4 regions of the Bacillus pfraonensis genome follow, and region 2 is predicted to be linked to each of the others. Evidence: riboswitches for the same ligand, from Rfam matches in the RefSeq annotation. Region 2 holds a riboswitch; each other region holds the start of a gene.

Evidence for each region. Region 2 has a riboswitch for S-adenosylmethionine ahead of KFD70_RS10530 (hypothetical protein). Riboswitches for the same ligand answer to the same signal wherever they lie in the genome.
Region 1: linked by a shared signal. The riboswitch ahead of KFD70_RS17180 (methionine biosynthesis PLP-dependent protein) and the one ahead of KFD70_RS10530 (hypothetical protein) in region 2 are both predicted to bind S-adenosylmethionine.
Region 3: linked by a shared signal. The riboswitch ahead of KFD70_RS09310 (bifunctional O-acetylhomoserine aminocarboxypropyltransferase/cysteine synthase) and the one ahead of KFD70_RS10530 (hypothetical protein) in region 2 are both predicted to bind S-adenosylmethionine.
Region 4: linked by a shared signal. The riboswitch ahead of KFD70_RS11050 (MetQ/NlpA family ABC transporter substrate-binding protein) and the one ahead of KFD70_RS10530 (hypothetical protein) in region 2 are both predicted to bind S-adenosylmethionine.

What each region holds. Positions count from the first base shown of each region.
Region 1 is NZ_JAHCDO010000016.1:106,815-110,694, reverse strand. Features, by position in the region: gene metC (cystathionine beta-lyase) at 1-995, opposite strand, end outside; gene KFD70_RS17180 (methionine biosynthesis PLP-dependent protein) at 992-2,104, opposite strand; SAM riboswitch class I at 2,183-2,295, opposite strand; SAM riboswitch class I at 2,498-2,608, shown strand; gene KFD70_RS17175 (bifunctional homocysteine S-methyltransferase/methylenetetrahydrofolate reductase) at 2,679-3,880, shown strand, end outside.
Region 2 is NZ_JAHCDO010000009.1:123,614-127,493, forward strand. Features, by position in the region: gene KFD70_RS10515 (ECF transporter S component) at 1-327, shown strand, start outside; gene KFD70_RS10520 (YwiC-like family protein) at 544-1,266, shown strand; gene KFD70_RS10525 (hypothetical protein) at 1,301-1,492, opposite strand; SAM riboswitch class I at 1,615-1,713, shown strand; gene KFD70_RS10530 (hypothetical protein) at 1,816-2,076, shown strand; gene KFD70_RS10535 (NAD(P)H-dependent oxidoreductase) at 2,359-2,943, shown strand; gene KFD70_RS10540 (group-specific protein) at 2,931-3,284, shown strand; gene KFD70_RS10545 (short-chain fatty acid transporter) at 3,348-3,880, opposite strand, start outside.
Region 3 is NZ_JAHCDO010000008.1:96,414-100,293, reverse strand. Features, by position in the region: gene metA (homoserine O-acetyltransferase MetA) at 1-608, opposite strand, end outside; gene KFD70_RS09310 (bifunctional O-acetylhomoserine aminocarboxypropyltransferase/cysteine synthase) at 592-1,890, opposite strand; SAM riboswitch class I at 1,982-2,087, opposite strand; gene KFD70_RS09305 (hypothetical protein) at 2,215-2,844, opposite strand; gene KFD70_RS09300 (YjjG family noncanonical pyrimidine nucleotidase) at 3,078-3,764, opposite strand.
Region 4 is NZ_JAHCDO010000009.1:226,165-230,044, reverse strand. Features, by position in the region: gene KFD70_RS11055 (acyl-CoA dehydrogenase family protein) at 1-473, opposite strand, end outside; gene KFD70_RS11050 (MetQ/NlpA family ABC transporter substrate-binding protein) at 487-1,305, opposite strand; SAM riboswitch class I at 1,364-1,454, opposite strand; gene KFD70_RS11045 (YdcF family protein) at 1,625-2,254, opposite strand; gene KFD70_RS11040 (GNAT family N-acetyltransferase) at 2,587-3,084, opposite strand; gene KFD70_RS11035 (GNAT family N-acetyltransferase) at 3,094-3,672, opposite strand.

The sequences.
Region 1 (3,880 bases), on a different contig from region 2:
AGGATGGATTCTACAGCTCCTAAACTTACTGCAAAGACAGGAAGTTTAACTTGAGATAAAAATTGTCGCAAAGCATCTTCGGATTGAAGCGTGAAAGATAAAACAGCACCGGCAGATTGGGCTTGTTCTTGTTGTATGTCATAGCCAGAGTGTGATTGTAATCCAGGGTAATACACATTTTGAATCTTTGAGTGTTTTTGTAAATAATGAGCAATTTTATTCGTATTTCTTGCTGAGTGTTCGAGGCGTACGTGCAATGTTTTCAGACCGCGAAGAACGAGAGAACAATCTTGCGGTCCTAATATAGCACCAAATGCATTTTGCAAGAAACCAAGTTTTTGAGCGAGTTCCTCATCTGTTACAACCGCTAATCCGGCTGTAACATCACTGTGACCAGCAATGAATTTTGTTGCGCTATGAAGCACAACATCAGCTCCGAGTTCAAGTGGCTTTTGGAATAATGGTGTTAAAAATGTGTTATCAACAAATGTAAGTGCTCCGGCAGATTTTGCTAATTCGCAAATGGCACGAATGTTGGTTACTTTTAATAATGGATTGGATGGCGTTTCAACGTAAAAGACTTTTGTATTTTGTCTAATATTTTGTTTTACTTCTTCTAAATTTGTCATGTCAACAAATGTATGTGAAACCCCGTAACGAGAGAGGACTTCTGTTACAATACGATACGTTCCTCCATATACATCTTCTGAAATGAGAACATGATCGCCTTGTGAGAGAAGGAGGAAGGCAGTAGAAATCGCTGCAATTCCAGATGCAAAGGCAAACCCTTTTGTTCCTCCTTCTAATAAAGCAATTATGTCCTCAAGTGCTTCACGTGTTGGATTTCCAGAGCGACTATAGTCGTATTTACCAAATGTATCTACATCAAATTGATGAAATGTTGATGTATTATAGATGGGGACGTTAACCGCGCCTGTTTGTGAATCATGTTTATAGTGGTTATGAAGTAAGAGTGTATCTAAAGAATAACTCATATTCTCACACCTTCTTTTACATGTTTAATAGCCTGCTTTAAGTCTTGAATTAAATCATCACCATTTTCAATACCAACAGAGAAGCGGAGGAGACGATTACATACGCCGCGTGCTGTACGAACTTCTTCTGGAATATCTGCATGTGTTTGTGTTGCTGGATATGTCATTAAACTTTCAACTCCGCCAAGGCTTTCTGCAAAGGTAATTAAAGATAAAGATTGTAAGAAAGGATTTATCCATTTTTCATCGCGAAGACGAAATGAAATCATGCCACCTCTTCCCGGATAAAAAACATCGGTTACACCATCTTCCGCGTTTAAATAAGAAACGATGTTCTTTGCATTTTCTTCATGCTGTTTCATACGAAGAGCTAATGTTTTCATCCCGCGAATTAATAACCATGAATCAAATGGACTTAATACAGCACCAGAAGCGTTGTGATAGTGGGCAAGTTCTTCACAAAGCGCTTGGCCTTTTGCAACGACAAGTCCGCTTAATACATCATTATGACCACCTAAATATTTTGTGGCGCTATGAAGAACAATGTCTGCTCCTTCTGTTAATGGTTGTTGTATATAGGGAGTGTAGAATGTATTATCTACAATAAGAAGGACTCCGTGCCGTTTGGCAACAGTTGCGACAGCTGCGATATCAGTAACTTGCATTAATGGATTGGTTGGAGTTTCTATAAAAATAGCTTTCGTTTGAGAAGTAATGGCTTGTTCTATTTGTTTTATAGATTGTGTATTTACGTATCTACATCGAATATTCCATTTTTCTTCATGTTCTGAAAATAAACGATAGGTTCCCCCATATAAGTCTTCTGATACGATAAGTTCATCTCCAGACCGGAATAAAGACAGAACAAGAAGAATCGCTGCCATTCCCGAACTACAGGCATATCCTTGTTCCGCTTCTTCTAAATCAGCAATTGCGCGTTCTAAAAGGCCGCGTGTTGGGTTTCCAGTTCGTGAATAGTCGAAACCTGTTGATTTTCCGATTCCTTCATGACGATAAGCTGTTGAAAAGTAAACAGGGGGATTAACCGTTCCTGTAGTCGTTTCGCTTCGATTCCCGATTTGAGCTAGTTTTGTTTCGATTGTTGACATGTTAAATTCCTCCTTGATAAAAAATAAAAAATAAAAAAAGCCTTCTAAGAAGAAGGCTTTCATGCGAATATAGTCTTCTCCTTATCTGTCAAATCTTTTCACAATTTGCTGGAATTAGCACCTTATTAACGAACATGTTAATGGTTGCTGAGGTGTCATAGGGCCAGTCCCTCTACCTCTCTAGATAAGAATAATTTGTATGAAATTTTATTATGATTTTAACTTTACAACAAAAGATAATTGAATTGCAACTTTATTTTAAATATTTTTTATCTTCCTGCTAATTTCATTGACTTTTAGTTTGTCCCATGATAAGTTTATTAGAAAATTAATAAAGATTGTTAAAAGGTACACGTATTTCCTTTTAAAAAATAAATTAATAATTAAGATAAACTCTTATTGAGAGCGGTGGAGGGAAAGGCCCTATGAAACCCGGCAACCTTCAAACGAAATGTTTGAAACGGTGCTAATACCTGCAGAACAATTTGTTTTGCATGATAAGAGGAGGATTGATGATGTCCCCCTCTTCAAGGTGAAGAGGGGGTTTTTATATTGATAGAAAAGAGGGAGACAAGTGAAAATTCTAGATTTATTATCAAAAGGAATTATTATCGGTGATGGAGCAGTTGGTACATTATTACATTCTCATGGTTTGCAAAGTAGTTTTGAAGAATTAAATCTATCAGATCCAGATTTAATTATATCTATTCATAAACAATATGTAGCTGCCGGTGCAGATATTATTCAAACAAATACATATGGTGCAAATGAAGCAAAATTGCGCATGTATGGTTTAGAAAATCAGGTTACCAAAATTAATAAAGCAGCAGTAAAGCTTGCAAAAGCAGCCGTGACAGACAAGAATGCTATTTTAGGGACGATTGGTGGTATGAAGCATATTGGAGCCGTTACAACGACTGATATGGAACGGGAATTTATGTTACTTGAGCAGGCCGAGGCATTATTAGAAGAAAAGATTGATGGATTATTATTAGAAACATTTTATGATGAATTCGAATTGCTACATGCGGTGAAAGTACTGCGAAAACAAACAGATATTCCAATTATTGCACAGTTAGCTCTTCATGAAGCAGGCACAACTCAAAATGGGAATGATGTAAATGAAATATTAAAACAGCTTTTAGATTACGGTGCAAATGTAGTCGGTTTAAACTGTCAGTTAGGACCGCTTCATATGACGGAAGCTTTTAAAATGATATCGATTCCGAAAAATGGTTATTTGTCAGCTTATCCAAATGCAGGCCTTCCAAACTATGTAGAAGGACGTTACGTATATGAAGGAAGTCCTGCTTATTTTGAAGAGATGACACCGAAATTTATTGAACAAGGTATTCGTTTGTTAGGGGGATGTTGTGGTACAACGCCAGCACATATTGAAGCGATGAAGCGTGCGATTGCGAATGTAACGCCTGTTACAGAAAAACAAATCGCTCCAAGACAACAAGTGGTTCCTATGCAAACAAAACGTGCTAGCACCCATGTTACTCTTGCGGAAAAAGCGAAGAAGCAAACAACAGTTGTTGTTGAACTAGATCCCCCAAAAACATTGGATACGCAACGTTTTTTTGAAGGGGCAAGGGCATTGAAAAGAGCGGGAGCAGATGCGATTACATTAGCAGATAACTCGTTAGCATCTCCGCGCATTTCAAATATGGCAATGGGGGCATTATTAACGAAGCACGATATTCCAGTGCTGACGCATTTAACGTGCCGTGACCATAATGTGATTGGCTTACAATCCCATTTACTTGGTTT
Region 2 (3,880 bases):
ATGATAGGTTTTACAGCTGGTTTGCTACGAAATACATTTATTATGAGAAAGTTATGGGGAAGAGTCATCTATGGGTTCATAGCCGGTTTTGTTTTTGGCTGGATTATGAATTTGTGGGGGATACTTGGCTTTTTAGAAGGATTAACATGGAAAGACTTTATGGCATACTACGCTGCAAGTTTTTACTTTGATTTCGCTCATGCACTTTCAAATGTAATTTTTCTTGTTTTGTTTAGCTCATCATGGATCCGAATTCTTATGAGATTTAAAAAGAAATATGGGATTTTAGATGATAACGAGCTAGTATATCAAGGAAACAAAGCATAAGCATATATCATAAAGCATAAGAATATAACGTAGGATCGCGACTTACATATTCGTTTGCCTCTTTCATGCTTCTTACCATTGGTGAGAAGCATTTTTTTATAATGATACTTTGGTTTGGAAAATGTCAAAAAATTGTTTTAATATATTCAACTTTCGGATGGAACTTTTTATATAATAGGAAATGAGAAAGGTTTTCAAAGAGGAGATGTAATATTCATGAAGCTAGTTGTTCCAAAGCAGCATGGCGCATGGGGAATGCTGCTGATTCCATTTCTACTTAGTGTTCTACTTGGTAAACATACAGTTTACCATATTCCACTCTTTATCGCTTGGTTATTTATCTATTTAGCAACGTATCCATTTTTAATGTACATGAAGCAAACACGAAAAAAAGAATTTTTACATGCAGCAATTATTTATTTTGTTATTGCATGTGTTTTCGGGATTGTATCTTTACTATATGAATGGAGAATTCTTTTGTTCGCGGTTACGATGATTCCACTCTTTATCGTAAATATATACTTTGCCCGTCAAAAAAAGGAACGAGCATTAACAAATGATATTTGTGCCATACTTGTTTTTTGCATTGGTGGTTTGATTAGTTATTATTTTTCGATGAAGACAATTGATGGGACGGCATGGTGGATTGCGGCTGTTTCTTTCCTTTATTTCTTAGGTAGTACATTTTATGTGAAAACAATGATACGTGAAAAGAATAATCCTACTTATCGTTATGTTTCATGGGGATATCATATTTTCTTAATCATCGCTTCTTTCGTAGTAAATCCATGGCTGTCTCTTGTATTTATACCGAGCCTAGTTCGTGCAATCGTATTGTATGGTAAAAAAATATCTATATTAAAAGTTGGAGTTTTAGAAATCGTTAATTCTGTATATTTTTTAATTGTGACGGCAATACTGTTGTCGTATGCCATTTGAGATATTGCTCATCTCTTAAAGAGGTGGGCAATATTTATTTTTGTTCTAAAATATTAACCGTTTGATTACATTTTTGTAACGCATCTTCCACAGCTTGTAGGGATTGTTCGATTCGCTCCCGATTATCGCTCTTTTCGACTGTTTGTAATGCATGTTCTAAACAATTCTTTGCTTCTTGCAATGAATGGAATGAATCTTGAACGTATCCGCGGGCATTTTTATCCATCATAAATTCCTCCTTTTTTACATACAATTTTAGTATGGGCGTTAGGAAAGAAAATATAACTTATTGTATGTTGTTTGACAATTATAATAAAAATAGCTATAGTAAGATATAAAGTGAATATTTTCTTATCCAGAGAGGTGGAGGGACTGGCCCGATGAAACCCAGCAACCGCGATGCAGGTGCTAATTCCAGCAGAACATATTTGTTCTGGGAGATAAGACGAAGATATATACGTAACTTCTTCTTATCGAAGAGGTTTTTTTATTGTAAAAAAACCTCTTCCAAAAACAACAACATAAGAAGAAAGGGGTTGCAATTGTACTGTGACACTTGAAAAATACGTAAAGCTGCGTAATGCAGTATATGAATATATGATGGAACAAGATAAACCCATATCACTATTAGATATTCAAGAACATATCGTTTCGCATCATGAAGGAAAATTCACGAAAAAAATGTTACACCAATTTTATTTATCAAGGTTATTAGACGAATTGAAACTGGATGGGAAAATTACTTTAGCTAATGATGAATACCACTATGCTGAAAGAGGGGTATACTATAAGGCGAGAAAAGGGAGCTAAGCTCTCTTTTTTTATGTTATAATTTATCTAAAAATTCAAATTGTATGTAGAGTAAAAGACTGCAGAAGCAGCCTGATACAAGGGAATGGTGTTGAGTGTGTAGTGTCAAAAGTTGAATATGCCCTGAAAGAGGCATTTCATTCGGCTAGAAACGAAAAGAGACACCTCCGCCGAGTAGGTGTCAGTTGGTTTGTCAAATGGGCTTGCCACTTGACATGTATTAGAATATCATGCAAACCGTTGGGAGTCAAAAGGGAATATAAGGAAAGGTGTTGTTTGGAGATGAATATACTCATCATATATGCACATCCCAATCCATCTAGTTTCAATGCATCCATTTTAGAACATGTGCAAAAAGGACTTCAAGAGACGCATCATTCTGTTACATTGCTTGACCTTTATAAGGAACAATTTAATCCAGTGCTTATTTTTAATGAAGATAAGAGAAGACGGGATTTAGTATATGAAGAAGAAACTGAGAGATATAGAAATTTGGTCAAAGAAGCAGACTCTTTTATTTTTATTTATCCAACATGGTGGTGGGGCATGCCTGCTATTTTAAAAGGATTTATTGATCGCGTTTTTGTTGCTGGGTTTGCATATAAATATGAAGGGGTAATGCCGAAAGGATTGCTTATAGGGAAAACAGCGTGGGTTATTAATACTTTAGATTCACCGTTATGGTACGTGGCACTCTTATATCGCTCTGCTGATTGGGTGATTATGAAAAAGGGGATTTTACGATTTTGCGGTATACGTCAAATAAAACGTTCTGCTTTTCAGTCTGTAAAAACAAGTAAGGAAACAAAACGTGAAAAGTGGCTTTTAGAAATACAGGAAAAGGCTAAAAAATTATGGGTGAAGTAGAAAATATAATGAGATGTTGTAATCGGAATGATGATTTGTTTCGTACGTATATCGTTTGTTTACTTCAATTGAAACATCATAATGAAGCGTTTAAAAAGGTATGCGAAGAATTAAGAGCAGATTATTTAGTAAGGGGAATTTGTGAAAGAGAAGTTGATGGGATTATCCAGGAAAGTAAGGAGTATAAAATGTATGATATACCGAGAGTATTAAGATGGGATTTTTTACGAAATAATCCATCAATGATTGAAAACATTTGTACGACGTTATTTACATATAAAAGGTTAAATCTTTCATGTGAAGAATGGGGAAATGTAATTAGATGCATAGAAAACGAATGATTATCACTATAGTTATTATGTAAAAAAGCTAGTATAAAACTAGCTTTTTTACATTGCTTCGATTTAAATGATAAGGAAACATAAACCAATTACTACGCCAGCATAAAGGAGATTAATAACACAAAATCCCATAATGTCGCGTGCACCTAAACCGGCGATTGCTAATGCAGGTAATGCCCAGAAAGGCTGTATTAAGTTCGTCCAAGCATCTCCCCAAGCAATTGCCATCGCGGTTTTCGCAGCAGGTACACCAAGTTCTGCGCCAGCTGGGATCATGATAGGAGCTTGTACAGCCCATTGACCGCCTCCAGATGGTACGAAAATGTTTACAATTCCTGCACTTAAAAACGTGAATAGAGGGAAAGTGGTTTGATTCGAAATGCTAATAAAGAAATTAGAAATTGCTCCTCCAAGTGAAAGACCTTCGCTGTTTGCTCCAATCATCATTCCCATAATTCCTGCGTAAAATGGAAATTGGAGTAGAATGCCAGAAGCGCTTTTCGTCGAATCTGAGAAGGCGCGAATATATTGAATCGGAGTACGGTGAAAAATAAGGCCAGCAATTAACAGTATAAAAATAACGATATCAAGTGTCA
Region 3 (3,880 bases), on a different contig from region 2:
TCAATATCAGCTCTACGTACTTCTGTATGGCGAGAATGAGGTGCAAAGAAGAGTTCATCAAACCCTTGCAATAATTTCACATGCTGTTCATGCACTTCATGTTCAAATACACCAAACATCTTTTCTTTAAGCGGATATTTTGGAATTCCATAGTGATAATGCAAACCCGCTTGCGCCCCCCAACAAATATGCAGAGTAGATGTTACATTTGTTTTTGAATATTCCATAATACGCCCAAGTTCTTCCCAATAATCTACCTCTTCAAAAGGAAGTGTTTCAACCGGCGCTCCTGTAATAATGAGACCATCAAATTTTTCTCCCTCGATATCGCGAAACGTTTTATAAAAACTTGTTAAATGATCTTGCGCTACATTACGGGATACATGAGACTCCATATGGAGCAAATGCACGTATAATTGGAGTGGTGTATTACCGAGTAATCTGAGCAATTGCGCTTCTGTTTCTTGTTTTGTTGGCATTAAGTTCAAAATTGCAATTTTTAAAGCACGTATATCTTGTGTTTCAGCTCGTTCTTTTGTCATGACAAAAATATTCTCTTTTTGCAATACTTTACGAGCTGGTAAATCCTTATCAACAATGATCGGCATGTGCTTTGCCTCCAACTAATGCTTCCTCTAGGTCCGCAATAATATCAGAAACATCTTCTATACCGACTGATAGGCGAATTAAATCAGATGTAACACCTGCTAAACGCTGTTCTTCTTCATTTAACTGTCTATGCGTTGTACTAGAAGGATGAATCACACATGTTCTCGCATCTGCTACATGTGTTACAAGTGTTGCTAACTTCACATTTGCAATAAATTCTTTCGCAGATTCTAATCCTCCTTTAATTCCAAATGTTAAAACACCACTTGCACCTTTTGCTAAATACTTTTGTGCTAGTAGATAATTTTCGTTACTTTCTAATCCCGGATAATTCACCCATTCAATACGATCATGATTAGCAAGCCACTTCGCAACTGCAAGAGCATTTTCACTATGACGCTCCATTCGTAAATGCAATGTTTCTAAACCAATATTGCTAATATACGCATTGAATGGGCTCATACAGTTTCCATAGTCTCTTAATAGTTGAACACGAGCTTTCACAATATATGCTGCCTGCCCAAAGTTCTGCACATAACTTACACCGTGATAACTTGGATCTGGTTCGACAAGCTCTGGATATTTTCCATTTGTCCAATCAAAATTTCCACCATCAATAACAATCCCACCTAATGAACTTGCATGGCCATCAATATATTTTGTTGTAGAATGAACAATGATATTTGCCCCATGTTCAAACGCTTGGCACAAATATGGTGTCGCCAAAGTATTGTCCACGATAAAAGGTACTTCTAGTTCTTTTGCCGCTGCTGAAAACTCTTTAAAATTTAAAACATTCATCGCTGGATTTCCAAGCGATTCTGCATAAATTAGCTTTGTTTTGTCATTTGCAAGTGCCACAATCTCATCAGCAGCTAAATTTGGATTAAAGAATGTAACATCAATTCCTAATTTACGTAGACTTATCCCAAATAAGTTAAATGTTCCCCCATAAACGGTTGAAGAACAAAGTAAATGATCACCACTACTACAAATATTTAGAACAGCAAGCATAATGGCCGCTTGACCAGAGGCTGTCGCAACAGCTCCAACGCCGCCTTCTAAATCGGATAACTTTTGTTCAAATGCTGCTAGTGTCGGATTCCCAATACGCGTATAAATATAGCCTTCTGCCTCTAAATTAAAGAGTGCCGCTAAATCATCAGACGTATCGTATTTGTACGTCGTACTTTGATAGAGTGGTAAAACACGTGGTTCACCATTTTTTGGTGTATAACCACCCTGTACACAAATGGTTCCTTTTCCCCATGATTCTCCCATTTCTCTTTCTCCTTTCTTTTATAGAAAATAAAAAAACTGCTTCTTTCCCTAACAAGAAAGAAGCAGTTTGAAAACACGCTCTAAAGTCTCTTTCTTATCTCTCAGGGTTTATTACCTGCAGGATTTGGCACAATTCCGTGATACGGCTGTTGCCAAGGTTTCATAGGGCCTGTCCCTCCACCTTTTCTTGATAAGACTATGCAATTACCGTTGATTTTATAGCAATCATTTCCTAATGTCAATTATTTTTCTGAATGTTTACAAAAGATTTTATTAACTGTTTTATTGTTTATTCAGAAAATTAAAGTTATATTAAAATTATTATTATAATTGACCTTTCCCCCTAAAATATTCTACACGTTTACTTATACGTTTTTTCTTTTCATACTCTATCGTCATGAGTAAAGCGGCTATTATAAGCAAGCTATTACTAACAATCATCAAAGGAATAGATAAGTATATCATTGCATATAAACTTGGAAAAATTGCAGCGCACATAAAAAAAATTCGATGAAGAAACACTGCGATACAAACAAATAGTATAGATACCATAACCATAATAAAAATAGAAAACTGTTCTACATGAAAGGAAGTCCACCGATATTCTCGATAAAAATAAGTTATGACTTGTACGGCACATGCTAAAAAGCCTATCATGTGACCAACAACATGGAATTTATACCTATCTTGTTTTCTTCCAATTTTTATAGCTAAATTTATAAAGGTACCCATTACAGCCCCGATTACTGTGAACACCCCTATATACCATAAATTTCTACCAATCGAAATCTCAACGCCATAAACACCATAAAGCATAAGGGCTATACCCGTTCCAATCATTATAGTAGACAAAACAACATCATATTTTTTATACGGAAATTGCCTTTGCAAAATTAACGAAATAATTAATATACAGGTACATGCTGCTAAAGCAGTATAAATAAAAACACCCAAACCTCTCCCTCCCTCATGGTAAATTTTACTATAAAATCACAATAAGTCTTATATTCATTCATATGAAAAAAAACTCACGTACATAACGCGAGTTTTCACTATTCTACAATAACAGCTATACCTTAACCAATTCATTTCCCTCTATTCCTTTGGCTTATTGCACAAGACACTCTCCCAATTTCCTTAGAATCTTTAAAGGGATAACACCATGTTTTAATCTAAGAAGATCGTAATTATTGTAAAATTTGATAAAGCTCATTAAGACTTTGTATTTCATAAGTCGGAATAATTCCAATATGATTCGGCTTCTTAGCAGGATTAAACCAACATGTGTCTAATCCTGCTAACTGCCCACCTTTAATATCTGCACTTAATGAATCACCGATAATTAATCCTTTCTCCACAGAGAAATTAGAAATTCGTGCAAAAACATAATCGAAGTATTCCTTCATTGGCTTTTGATGACCAGTGTCTTCTGAAACAAAAATATCCTTAAAGAATGAATGTAATCCCGAATTACGCAGGCGTTTATCTTGCGTTTTGGAAACACCGTTTGTAACAATATATAAATCATATTCGCTTTGGAGATCTTGTATTAGTTCAAAGGCTCCTTGAATAAGCTGATTCCCTTCTTCTAAATAACTACGATAATTCTGTTCAAACAAAGGTCCATCAACTTCCTGACCGTACTCCTTAAATAAAATTGAAAATCGAGTATTTACTACCTCATCTCGGTCCATTTTTCCTTCCTCAAAGGATTTCCACAGACCTTGGTTTATTCTTTTATAATGTGCTGTAATTTCATCAGTTAAAGGGATTTTTTGTTCCTCAAAAAGTAAATGTAACGCCGTTCTTTCAGCTGCTTTAAAATCTAATAAGGTATCGTCTACATCAAATAGTAATGTTTGATATTTCTTCATGTTGTTTCTCTCCCTTTCCACTATAAAAACACATTTTTTCTTTTATTCTCAAATAAATCGTATCACTCCCACTTGTAAAAAGAATAGGAGATATCTCATACTAAATGAGAGGTGAA
Region 4 (3,880 bases), 100 kb from region 2:
GTTTTTCTTCCATTTATAATCCACTTATCACCTTTTTGGACAGCGAGCGTTTCTGGCTTTCCTCCCCGCGTTGGACTCCCTGTCTTTGGTTCAGTTGCTGCCCGGTTAAAAAGAGCGCCTTTTTTTACTTCTTCACAAAACCAAGAAAACATCTCAGGTTTCCATGAGCGATTTTCCGCAAGTTCTTTCACTATTCCAAGATGCCAACCGATTGATAAAGCTGTTGCTCCGTCTCCCTCTGCAATCTTTTCTTGAAATAAAACAAAATCATACAATGAAATGGCCTTTCCTCCGACATCTTTTGGTAATGTTAACTTCGTATAACCGATATGCTGCAACTCTTTAATATTTTCAAAAGGAAAAGATCCGAGTTCACTCAGTTGATGTTCCCTTCCTGCAAATTGCGGAACTAGCTCCTTTAGTTTCTCCAATACGAGAACTTGTTCTTCTGTTTCTATAAATGATAATGTCATATCAAGATCTCCTTTACTTTAAGTAATCAGGAAGCACGAATCCTTCAAATTGTTCTTCAGATTGAATCATCTTTTTAAATTCTGGTGAATGGTACGCTTCAATTAAGTCTTTCGCAAATTGTTTTGCTTTATCTTCATCACGAACAGTAACAATAATTCTGTGTTGCGAAGGTGTTTTTTCTAATTCCAATGCTTCTTTTAACTTATGTCCAGATGAAATGACAAGGTTTCCGTTAATAATACCGTAATCTAAGTCTTTCATCGCTCTTGGGATCTGTGGTGATTCAAGCGGTACTAATTTGAAATCTTTCTTTTTAAACGTAATGTCTTTTTCAGAGATTGTTAAAATATTTACATTTTCTTTTAATTTCACCCAGCCAATCCCTTCTAAAATACGTAATGCTCGTTCTAAATTAACTGGATCATTTGGTACCCCAATCTTCATTCCATCTTTCAAATCATCTAATGATTTATGTTTTTCAGAGTATACACCTTGAGGTGCTGATGGAACTTGAATAACACTTGAAATTTTCGCATTATTTTCTTTTGCGTAAGACTTCATAAAAGCAGTACTTTGAAATATATTTGCATCAATATCCTTATTCGTTAATGCTGGATTTGTTTCGTTTGGTGAATTAAACTCAACAATTTTAATTTTGTACCCCTTTTTCTCTAAGTACGGTTGTACTGCTTTTTTCACTTGATCGCTATATGGGCCAGGTGTAAAGCCTAAACGAATCTCTTTTTGATCGCCCCCTGATTTCTGCGTACAACCAGTAATAATAAATAAACTACATACAATACTTACAAGTGCAAAAAATAAACGCTTCATCCCTTCTCCTCCTACTAAAAAACAACCTTACATATAAGAAGGTTGTCATCTCTTTTCCTTCTTATCTACTCGGAATTAGCACCTTTTTTATTAACAGATAGGTTGCTGAAGTTTCATTGGGCCGTTCCCTCCACTTCTCTCGATAAGATTATATTTGATTATGCATTCTATTGTGTCACTATTCCGATGAAAATACAAGGTTTTTTATTTAAAAATTTTCTATAATTTGTAAAGTCATAAAAAATCCGCATCATATTTGCATAAAAAAGGATAGACTCCGTAGAACCACTCTACCTTTGTCTATCCTTTTCTTTATTTTTTAATCGCCTTTCAACATACGTAAAGGTAACGATGCAACATACCCAATATAAGAACATAATTCTTTAAAGAAAAATGGAATTTCTGTATCTAATGTTTTATACGCTGACGTTGGCGTTGGTGATGCATATGCATCCATCCCAATATGCTTCGCTATTTTCATCGCTCGCTTCATATGAAGAGGATCACTTACAATCGTGTATGTATGTAAGCCATTATCAATTCCGACCTGCTTTGCATTCTTTAAATTATCTTCTGTAAAACGCGACTGTGTTTCAATTAATATATCTTCATCCTTTACGTTATGCTTTAATGCATACGCTTTCGCAGTGCGTGCTTCTTCCTGCTCTGCTTCAAATTTCGTACCACCTGTAAAAATAATTTTTTTAATACTTCCATTCTTATACAAAGAAATTGCATGATTGATTCTTTCACGAAATACAGGAGACGGTTTTCCGTTCCAAGAAGCCGCCCCTAGTACAATAGCAGCATCTGTATCCACCTCATCTGTTTTAAAACGATAACTCCAAATATCGTAAGCTGCATAACTTATAAATAGAATGATAGAACTAACCATGAGTAAGAACACTTGCAAAACTCTTCTTTTTTTACTTTTTTTATTTTGTTTCATTTGTACTGGCCCCCGTGCATTATCCATACTTCTAAAAAATAATCTATTTTAAATCATTATATTTGAGTTCATTTGAAAGAAGGCACGTTTCTAAACAATTGATTCGTGCTATAAAGGGTTTTCATTCAAATAGAGGATTTTTCATTTACTATTTTTTGTGGTTCATATTTTATGAATTTGATTTATGTACAAAATTTCTCATACAACTCTATTGTAACGAATTTCTTCACAGAAGGGAATGATGAAACAAAAGTATATAAAAAAAGGAATCACTTTGTAAGAAAAAAGAAGTGATTTTCCTAATTTCATAGAAACACACCTCTTTTTTCTATCTACTTTATAATCCAATATTTCATATGCTGTTCTTCCAGTACACATTTGAATCCTGTTTTTTCTAAAACCTTACTTGAGGCAATATTACTCTTGAAACAATCCGCTTTAATGATTTGCACCTCATTAGTCTGCTGTAGCCATTCAACGAAAGCTTTTGCCATTTCAGTTGCATAGCCATTCCCTTGATATTCTGGCACAATACTATATCCAATCTCTACTGTATCCCTTGAATCAGGTGCACCTTTACAACCCATATCACCAATAATTAGATTATCTTCCTTATGAATAATGAGCCCACTCCATTTACTTTGCTTTAGATTTTTTCGTAAACCTTCCGCAATCCACGGCAAGATATCTTTATAATCAGGCATGGGCCATTCTAAAGATACTTTATATGGTATGATTTCTTGCAGCTCTTCTCTTCCTTTTATCGTTGCCTCAACAAGTTCTAATGTAAAGGGAATCATTTTTAGTCTCTTTGTTTCAATATTTGTCATGTATGCCTCCTATTTATGTAAATCCATTTTTTTCAGTAGTTGCTCTTTCACTACTGGCCACTCACTCGAAATGATGCTATATACTACCGCATCCCTTACATAGCCACTCGGTAACTTTCTCTCATTTCGTAGTACACCTTCTTTTACAGCACCAAGCCTTTCAATCGCTCGCTGCGCTTTTTCATTTCGTAAATCTGTCTTTATTTGCACGCGTAGCATTTGCAACTCTTCAAACGCATATTGCAATAACATGTACTTACATTCCGTATTGATACTCGTTCGTTGTACACTCGGATGATACCATGTTTGGCCAAGTTCAACCGTTTTGTTATCATTTGAAATACTATACAAACGTGTACTCCCTACAACTTCATTCATTTTTTGATCTATCACAACAAATGGTAAATCCGTTCCTTTTTTATAACGTTTTACTGCCGTTTCAACATATCGCTCCATATCTTGATAGTTGTCCATTTTAGCTATTAAATACGTCCATATTTCTTTATTTCCTTCCACAATAGCAAATAATTTTTCTACATCATTTGCACTCATTAATCGTAGCATTGCTCTTTCGTTTACTATTTCCATAAACAATTCCCCTTTTCTCTGTATCTAGCTATATTATAATTCGCCTTACAACATATATCAAAATATTCAAAACTTTATTTTCTATCACTTAAAATCCAATCATACAGAAAAAAGGCTCACTTTTATAACGCAAGTGAGCCTTTTTCATCTCTCAAAGTAAATTTAATCCCTTTCCTCCGAATTATTATTTTTGTGCTCTACAATTTTT